Regions from separate parts of the Citrobacter sp. C1 genome, predicted to be linked through region 2. Evidence: predicted binding sites of a transcription regulator. Region 2 holds the regulator's gene; each other region holds the start of a gene.
The links. The regulator PurR, encoded in region 2, represses purine synthesis genes. The targets are predictions, from matches to a motif close to CANGCAAACGTTTGCNTG.
Positions count from the first base shown of each region.

Region 1: the regulator PurR is predicted to act here: its motif matches at 1,281-1,298, upstream of carA (glutamine-hydrolyzing carbamoyl-phosphate synthase small subunit).
Region 3: the regulator PurR is predicted to act here: its motif matches at 2,070-2,087, upstream of glyA (serine hydroxymethyltransferase).

Region 1 is NZ_CP115035.1:4,280,541-4,283,822, reverse strand. Features, by position in the region: gene dapB (4-hydroxy-tetrahydrodipicolinate reductase) at 240-1,061, shown strand; gene carA (glutamine-hydrolyzing carbamoyl-phosphate synthase small subunit) at 1,518-2,666, shown strand; gene carB (carbamoyl-phosphate synthase large subunit) at 2,685-3,282, shown strand, end outside.
Region 2 is NZ_CP115035.1:2,618,446-2,621,727, forward strand. Features, by position in the region: gene IB214_RS12625 (MFS transporter) at 1-286, opposite strand, end outside; gene cydH (cytochrome bd-I accessory subunit CydH) at 465-554, opposite strand; gene purR (HTH-type transcriptional repressor PurR) at 852-1,877, shown strand; gene punR (DNA-binding transcriptional activator PunR) at 1,895-2,806, opposite strand; gene punC (purine nucleoside transporter PunC) at 2,919-3,282, shown strand, end outside.
Region 3 is NZ_CP115035.1:1,331,033-1,334,314, reverse strand. Features, by position in the region: gene hcaD (phenylpropionate dioxygenase ferredoxin reductase subunit) at 1-607, shown strand, start outside; gene glyA (serine hydroxymethyltransferase) at 700-1,953, opposite strand; gene hmpA (NO-inducible flavohemoprotein) at 2,280-3,282, shown strand, end outside.

The DNA.
Region 1 (3,282 bases), 1.7 Mb from region 2:
TGGCTACCTACCGTTGGGTTTTAAAGTGCTTTTCTTATCGTCTGTCGCCATTCTGAGCGAGTTTGACTTCTTTCCCCGACTGCGGCAATGATTCATCCTGCGGGGTGAATCATGTCTTTTACTGATATTCCTCTCTGTTTATCATTAATTTCTAATTATGGACGTTTTCGGCTGGCGACCCTGTCGCGGGCTGGTTACTCTGAAAACGATTTACGCAATTTTAACAAAAGAGAATAGCTATGCATGATGCACAAATCCGCGTCGCCATTGCAGGCGCCGGTGGCCGCATGGGACGGCAGTTAATTCAGGCCACGATGGCGATGGAAGGAGTACAACTGGGGGCGGCACTCGAGCGTGACGGCTCCTCTTTACTGGGCAGCGATGCTGGTGAGCTGGCGGGCGTTGGAAAATCTGGCGTAACCGTTCAGAGCAGCCTCGAAGCGGTAAAAGACGATTTCGATGTCTTTATCGATTTTACCCGCCCGGAAGGCACGCTGACGCATCTGGCATTTTGTCGGCAGCATGCAAAAGGCATGGTGATTGGCACGACCGGGTTTGATGATGCCGGTAAGCAGACCATTCGCGATGCCTCGCAGGATATTGCCATTGTGTTTGCCGCCAACTTTAGCGTCGGCGTGAACGTGATGCTTAAACTGCTGGAGAAAGCGGCGAAGGTGATGGGCGACTACACCGACATCGAAATTATTGAAGCGCACCACCGTCATAAAGTCGACGCACCGTCAGGGACGGCGCTGGCGATGGGGGAGGCGATTGCCGGGGCGCTGGACAAAGATTTAAAGGACTGTGCTGTCTACTCGCGTGAAGGTTACACCGGTGAACGTGTGCCTGGCACTATCGGTTTTGCCACGGTGCGTGCTGGTGACATCGTCGGGGAACATACGGCGATGTTCGCCGATATTGGCGAACGTATCGAGATTACGCACAAAGCGTCCAGCCGTATGACGTTTGCCAACGGTGCGGTAAGATCGGCGATGTGGTTGAAAGGTAAATCAAACGGTCTTTTTGATATGAAAGATGTGCTTGATTTAGGCAGTTTATAAGGTTTTATTACCCTTCGTGATGTGGTTATGGTAATCATAATTTATTGATTACATAGGGCAATATTTTATTGCCCTTTTATTTTTCCATTGTTTTTATAATTTTCAATTAAAATACTTATTTTAAGATGTTTTGTAATGTGTTTTTGTTGCCTCAATGTAAATTTTGACCAAATGGTCCACTTTTTTGTCTGTCATGATTCATTTTTACATTCTTGACCTCCCGCAAGCGTTTTCTACCGTTACTTAGCTGATCTTTTTGCCTGTTAAATCACATGATTTGTCCCAGTGGCGTAAAATAATAATAAAAAATCCCCTTTTGGGTAGACTTTTCCCCGGGCTGTCTCTAGAATGCCGCCGTTTGCCAGAAATCCATAGGTAAGCAAATTTGCATTGATTCATACTGTGTTAATGAATTAATATGCAAATAAAGTGAGTGAATATTCTCTGGAGGGTGTTTTGATTAAGTCAGCGCTATTGGTTCTGGAAGACGGAACCCAGTTTCACGGTCGGGCCATAGGGGCAACAGGTTCGGCGGTTGGGGAAGTCGTTTTCAATACTTCAATGACCGGTTATCAAGAAATCCTCACTGATCCTTCCTATTCCCGCCAAATCGTCACCCTTACTTATCCTCATATCGGCAATGTCGGCACCAATGAAGCCGATGCAGAATCTTCTCAGGTACATGCGCAAGGTCTGGTCATCCGCGACCTGCCGCTGATTGCCAGCAATTACCGCAATACCGAAGACCTCTCTTCTTACCTGAAGCGCCATAACATCGTGGCGATTGCCGATATTGATACCCGTAAGCTGACCCGTCTGCTGCGCGAGAAAGGCGCTCAGAACGGCTGCATCATCGCAGGGGATAACCTGGATGCACAGCTGGCGCTGGAAAAAGCGAAAGCCTTCCCGGGCCTGAACGGCATGGATCTGGCGAAAGAAGTCACTACGGCAGAACCGTATGGCTGGACCCAGGGAAGCTGGACGCTGGAAGGCGACCTGCCGGAAGCAAAATCCGCTGAAGAACTCCCGTTCCACGTGGTTGCCTACGATTTCGGCGCGAAACGCAACATTCTGCGTATGCTGGTGGATCGCGGCTGCCGCCTGACGGTTGTGCCTGCGCAGACCTCCGCAGAAGACGTATTAAAGATGAGTCCGGACGGTATCTTCCTGTCCAACGGTCCTGGCGACCCGGCACCGTGTGACTACGCGATTGCCGCGATTCAGAAATTCCTCGAAACCGATATTCCGGTGTTTGGCATCTGTCTCGGCCATCAGCTGCTGGCGCTGGCGAGCGGTGCGAAGACCATCAAGATGAAGTTTGGCCACCACGGCGGCAACCATCCGGTGAAAGATATCGATAACAACACCGTGATGATTACCGCGCAGAACCACGGTTTTGCGGTGGATGAAGCCTCGATGCCTGCTACCTTGCGCGTCACACACAAATCACTGTTCGATGGCACCCTGCAGGGTATCCATCGCACCGACAAACCGGCGTTTAGCTTCCAGGGCCACCCTGAAGCGAGCCCGGGGCCGCACGATGCTGCGCCGCTGTTCGACCACTTTATCGAGTTAATTGAGCAATACCGTCAGTCCGCGAAATAATCAGGAGTTAAAAGAGCCATGCCAAAACGTACAGACATAAAAAGTATCCTGATTCTGGGCGCGGGTCCGATTGTTATCGGCCAGGCGTGTGAGTTTGACTATTCCGGCGCGCAGGCGTGTAAAGCCCTGCGTGAAGAGGGTTACCGCGTTATTCTGGTCAACTCCAACCCGGCGACCATCATGACCGACCCGGAAATGGCCGATGCCACCTACATCGAGCCAATTCACTGGGAAGTGGTACGCAAAATTATCGAAAAAGAGCGCCCGGATGCGGTACTGCCGACCATGGGCGGCCAGACGGCGCTGAACTGCGCGCTGGAGCTTGAGCGTCAGGGCGTACTTGAAGAGTTCGGTGTGACCATGATTGGTGCCACCGCCGATGCGATTGATAAAGCAGAAGATCGCCGTCGCTTCGACATCGCAATGAAGAAAATCGGTCTCGACACCGCGCGTTCTGGTATCGCGCACACCATGGAAGAAGCGCTGGCGGTTGCCGCTGACGTCGGCTTCCCGTGCATCATCCGCCCGTCCTTCACCATGGGCGGTACCGGCGGCGGTATTGCCTATAACCGCGAAGAGTTTGAAGAGATTTGCGAACGCGGTCTGGATCTTTCCC
Region 2 (3,282 bases):
GAGTAGTGTAATCGGGAGATAACGCCGACAGCACGTTGCCGAGCGTAAAAATCGCCATCAGAAAAATCAGCGCATTGCGGCGCCCGCGATGAGAAAGCAATAAGGTCATTAACGGTGCACCGACCATCACCCCTACCGCATAGGCGCTAATTAGCATCCCTGCCGCCGGAATCGAGACATCGACGCCTTTAGCGATGACGGGTAATAACCCCATCGGAGAAAACTCCGTCGTGCCGATACCAAACGCCCCTATCGCCAGCGCCAGTAGTGGATAATTTATTTTCATACAGCGACTCCGTAACGTCGAGCCGTAGCACGACACAGAATAAGAGTCAAAAGCATGACATTGATCGCAAAAATAATAAAGTTAACAAAAATGCAAAAGACTTTTGCTTATTTGCAAACAATAGCAGTGGGAGGACGGGTTGGCGGGATGAGGGAGATAGCTCTCCCTCGGCGATACATCAATGCAGCGCGGCGGTTAAACCACTGGCAACAATCAAACCCAGAACAATAATGGTGGTGACTAACGAAAATTTCAGATCGGTGCTCATCAAGTTTTCTCCTTTTTATTCCCACACAAAAAGTGATATTGCGCATTTTTGCACACTTGAAGGTAAAAATCTCTCACGATTTATATTGATAAATGCTTTTAACTCTTCCCCTTTTCGTAAAGATCAGACAAAATTCCACGCTTACTTGATTAGCGTACCGGCCATTGACCCCTTCCTGACGTTCCGTGTCGTTTTCCTGGCGTACCGCAACCCTGATGTTGCGCGAAGGGTGTGTGAAGGCAAACGTTTACCTGGAGTATTCTCAGGAACTTAGGATATGGTCTGGAGTGAGATGTAATGGCAACAATTAAAGATGTAGCGAAGCGAGCAAACGTTTCCACTACAACCGTATCACACGTAATTAACAAAACACGCTTTGTCGCGGAAGAAACGCGCAATGCCGTCTGGGCAGCAATTAAAGAACTACATTATTCCCCAAGCGCGGTGGCACGCAGTCTGAAGGTGAATCACACTAAATCGATTGGCTTGTTGGCGACCAGCAGCGAAGCCGCCTACTTTGCGGAAATCATCGAAGCCGTTGAGAAGAACTGCTTCCAGAAAGGCTATACGCTGATTCTGGGCAACGCGTGGAACAGCCTCGAGAAGCAGCAGGCCTACCTCTCCATGATGGCGCAGAAGCGCGTAGATGGTCTGCTGGTGATGTGTTCTGAATACCCGGAACCTCTGCTTTCCATACTCGAAGAATATCGCCATATTCCGATGGTGGTGATGGATTGGGGCGAAGCCAAAGCCGATTTTACCGATACGGTCATCGATAACGCCTTTGAAGGCGGTTATATGGCAGGCCGTTATCTGGTTGAACGCGGTCATCGCGAGATTGGTGTGATCCCAGGGTCTATGGAGCGTAACACCGGCGCCGGACGCCTGGCGGGCTTTATGAAGGCGATGGAAGAAGCGCTGATTAAAGTGCCTGACAACTGGATTGTCCAGGGCGATTTTGAGCCTGAATCCGGGTATCGCGCCATGCAGCAGATCCTCTCCCAGTCGCACCGCCCGACCGCCGTCTTCTGCGGTGGTGATATCATGGCGATGGGCGCACTTTGCGCCGCTGATGAGATGGGCCTGCGCGTCCCGCAAGATGTGTCGCTGATTGGTTACGACAACGTGCGTAACGCCCGCTTCTTCACCCCGGCATTAACCACCATTCATCAGCCAAAAGATTCGCTCGGTGAAACGGCCTTTAACATGCTGTTAGACCGTATCGTGAATAAACGCGAAGAGTCACAGTCTATTGAGGTGCACCCGCGCCTGGTAGAACGTCGCTCCGTGGCCGATGGTCCGTTCCGCGATTATCGTCGATAATCTGTTGTGCGGGAGCCTTACTCTGGCTCCCGCAGCCACTCTTTATTCAACGTTTCACTGTCCCCTAAATAGTCCAGCAGCCATCTCAGTGCGGGTGACGTATCGTTTTGCTGCCAGGTCAGGCAACACGCGGCATCAGGAAAGGGATTTTCAAGCTGTAGTGCAACCCATTTTCCGCTGTCGATCCACGGTTTGGAAAAATGCGTCGGCACCATCCCAACACAGAGCCCAGCCGATAAGCAGGTGGCAGATGACTCCCAGTCAGGCACTACCACCCGTTTTTGGTTATCCAGTAGCCAGGTAATACGTTTTGGCAACGTACGGGAGGTATCTTCTCGTACCAGCGACGGCCAGTTGCGCAACGTATCGTCACTGAGCGGTCCCGGCATCGACGCCAGCGGATGATGACTTGCCACCACGCAGTTCCAGCTCAACATTCCCATATCGCGAAACGTATAGCGCCCCCCTACCGGAATAGCCTGCGTCGCGCCAATCGCCAGCTCCACGCGCCCGTCCGATAACGCATCCCAGACGCCGTTAAACACCTCCTGAAAAACGATTAACTCCACATCATCAAAATGACGGTAGAAATCCACAATCATCTGCCGGGTCCGCTCCGGCCTGACAATATTATCGACGGCAATCGCCAGTTGCCCACGCCAGCCGTTGGCAATTTGCTGACATTGTTGGCGAGTGATCTGCATTTTTTTGATAACAGAACGCCCTTCTTTTAAAAACCACGCCCCGGCGGGGGTTAATTCCACATCCCGATGGCGACGTTCGAAAAGAGGCACAGCCAACCACTCCTCCAGTTGACGCACGGTATAGCTCACCGCCGAAGGCACGCGGTGCAACTCCTGGGCGGCAGAACTAAAGCTGCCGTTGCGTGCGACTGCATCCACCACTTCAAGGGAATATTCTGACCACATACTCTGCCTGCAAAAAATTTGAAATCAATAAGCAAATATTAGCGTTTCACAGCAAGAATTTCACTCACTACACTCAGCGGCACTGTTCTATTGCTTATAAAGAGAAATAATGATGCAACCTGGAAAAGGGTTTTTAGTCTGGCTGGCAGGTCTTAGCGTGCTCGGTTTTCTGGCAACGGATATGTATTTGCCAGCATTTGCGGCTATTCAGTCCGATTTGCAAACCCCAGCATCAGCCGTCAGCGCCAGCCTTAGCCTGTTCTTAGCGGGTTTTGCCATCGCGCAACTTCTGTGGGGGCCACTCTCCGACCATTATGGCCGCAAGCCTATTTTGCTACTGGGCCTCTCCATCTTCGCGCTGAGCAGTCTTGGCATGCTTTGGGTCGAAAACGCCACCGGCTTGCTGGTGCTGCGCTTTATCCAGGCTGTGGGTGTCTGTGCGGCGTCGGTTATCTGGCAGGCGTTGGTTGCTGATT
Region 3 (3,282 bases), 1.3 Mb from region 2:
TGGCGTACATTTGTTGCTGAATAATGCGATTGAACAGGTGGCTGGCGGGGAACGCATCGCCCTCACGCTGCAACGTGGCGAACAGCTTCAGGTTGATAGCGTGATCTACGGTATCGGGATTGTCGCCAACGACGGGCTTGCCCGTGATGCGGGTCTTGATGTGGCAAACGGCATTATCATTGATGCGTCGTGCAGAACCGTCGATCCGAACATTTTTGCCGCCGGAGATGTGGCAGTACAGCGTTCGCCAGACGGTACGCTGCAACGTTGCGAAAGCTGGGAAAACGCCAATAATCAGGCGCAAACTGCCGCGGCAGCCATGCTGGGGCTGACACTCCCGACGCTACCTCCGCCCTGGTTCTGGACCGATCAGTTCAGCGACAACCTGCAGTTTATTGGCGATATGCGTAGTGATGGCTGGGTCGTGCGCGGCAGTCCAGATGACGGCAAGGCTATCTGGTTTAACCTGCAAAACGAGGTGATAGTCGGCGCGGTAACGCTCAACCAGGGACGAGAAATGCGGCAGCTGCGCAAGTGGATTCAGGCAAAGAAAAAGCCGCTGTTAGCGGCTTTACTTGATGAGACGGTGACGCTTAAGTCGATATAACTGCCGGATGGCACTGCGTTTATCCGGCCTACAAGTAACTCATATGTAGGCCGGATAAGGTGTTTACACCGCCATCCGGCAATCCGTATGACTTATGCGTAAACCGGGAAGCGAGCGCAGATATCCAGCACTTTGGCTTTAATGCGTTCGATAGTGGCTTCATCATTGATGTTGTCCAGAATGTCACACATCCAGCCAGCCAGTTCTTTCACTTCCGCTTCTTTAAAGCCGCGACGGGTCACTGCCGGAGAACCAATACGGACACCGGAGGTCACGAACGGGCTCTTCGGATCGTTCGGTACGCTGTTTTTGTTAACCGTGATGTTCGCACGGCCCAGCGCCGCATCGGCTTCTTTACCGGTCAAGTTTTTGTCGACCAGATCCAGCAGGAACAGGTGGTTTTCAGTGCCGCCAGAAACCACTTTGTAGCCGCGGTTCAGGAACACTTCAACCATCGCTTTGGCGTTTTTCGCAACCTGCTGCTGGTAAACTTTGAACTCTGGCTCCATCGCTTCTTTCAGCGCCACAGCTTTTGCCGCGATCACGTGCATCAGCGGGCCGCCCTGTGCGCTTGGGAACACAGCGGAGTTCAGTTTTTTGTACAGCTCTTCGCTGCCGTCTTTTGCCAGGATCAGGCCGCCGCGCGGACCCGCCAGGGTTTTGTGGGTCGTGGTGGTAACAACGTGTGCATGCGGAACCGGGTTCGGGTATACGCCTGCAGCAATCAGACCGGCAACGTGTGCCATGTCGACGAACAGGTATGCACCGATGCTGTCAGCGATTTCACGCATTTTTGCCCAGTCAACCACACCGGAGTACGCAGAGAAGCCACCGATAATCATCTTCGGTTTGTGGGCCTGAGCCTGCTTAGCCATGTCTTCGTAGTCAATCTTGCCGGATTCATCGATGCCGTAAGGGACGATGTTGTACAGTTTGCCGGAGAAGTTGACCGGGGAACCGTGAGTCAGGTGACCGCCTTGCGCCAGGTTCATACCCAGAACGGTATCGCCCGGCTGCAGCAGCGCAGTGTAGACCGCGAAGTTAGCCTGAGAACCCGAGTGCGGTTGGACGTTAGCGTAGTCGGCACCAAACAGCTCTTTCGCGCGGTCAATCGCCAGTTGTTCAACGATATCCACATACTCGCAACCGCCGTAGTAGCGCTTGCCCGGATAACCTTCAGCGTATTTGTTGGTCAGCTGAGAACCCTGCGCCTGCATGACACGCGGGCTGGTGTAGTTTTCGGAGGCGATCAGTTCGATGTGCTCTTCCTGACGTACTTTTTCCTGCTCCATAGCCTGCCACAGTTCGGCATCATAATCGGCAATGTTCATTTCACGCTTTAACATCCGCATCTCCTGACTCAGCTAACAATAGAATTTCGGCCTAAAAAGGCAGTCCTGTTGGACGACGGCCAACAGTATAACCGAATCAATCTTCGATAACAGGTCTTGACAAAGGATTTTACGCAAACGATTACCTTCACAGCACACAAGGCTTTGGAGAATAATAACATGGCAAATTTCAACGGATTTCTTTTCAGGTTTGTGATGCAGATTTTTCAAGTTGTAACCTTTACAACGCAAAGTTACAAAGAACCATTTACAATGCAGGGGTATTTTTTATAAGATGTATTTGATATACATCATTAAAGCCTCAGATAAAGGAAGACCGTATGCTTGACGCACAAACCATCGCTACAGTGAAAGCCACTATTCCCCTGCTGGTCGAAACCGGCCCGAAACTGACCGCCCATTTCTACGATCGCATGTTTACGCATAACCCGGAACTCAAAGAAATCTTCAACATGAGTAACCAGCGTAATGGCGATCAGCGTGAAGCGTTGTTTAACGCTATCGCCGCTTACGCCAGCAATATCGACAACCTGGCGGCGCTGTTGCCTGCGGTCGAAAAAATTGCCCAGAAGCATACCAGCTTCCAGATTCAGCCTGAGCAGTACAACATCGTGGGCGGTCACCTGCTGGCAACGCTGGACGAGATGTTCAGCCCAGGGCAAGAAGTGCTGGACGCGTGGGGTAAAGCGTATGGCGTGCTGGCTAACGTCTTCATCAACCGCGAAGCTCAGATTTACAGTGAGAACGCCAACAAAAATGGCGGCTGGGAAGGTACTCGTCCCTTCCGCATTGTGGCAAAAACACCGCGTAGCGCATTAATTACCAGCTTTGAGTTTGAGCCCGTCGACGGCGGTGCGGTGGCTGAATACCATCCGGGGCAGTATCTGGGCGTCTGGCTTAAGCCGGAAGGTTTCCCGCATCAGGAAATTCGTCAGTACTCTCTGACCCGCAAACCGAATGGCAAGGGTTACCGCATTGCAGTTAAGCGTGAAGACGGCGGTCAGGTTTCAAGCTGGCTGCATAACCATGCGAAAGTCGGTGACATCGTTCATTTAGCCGCACCGGCAGGCGATTTCTTTATGGATGTCGCCACCGATACTCCGGTGTCGCTGATTTCCGCAGGCGTTGGTCAGACCCCGATGCTGGCAATGCTGGATACACTGGCGAAAGCTGGACACACGGCGCAGGTAAACTGGTTCCACGCGGCAGAAAACGGCGATGTGCATGCCTTTGCTGATGAAGTGAATGAGCTGGGCAACTCACTGCCGCGCTTTAGTGCCCACACCTGGTATCGTGAACCGAATGAAGCAGACCGTGAAAAAG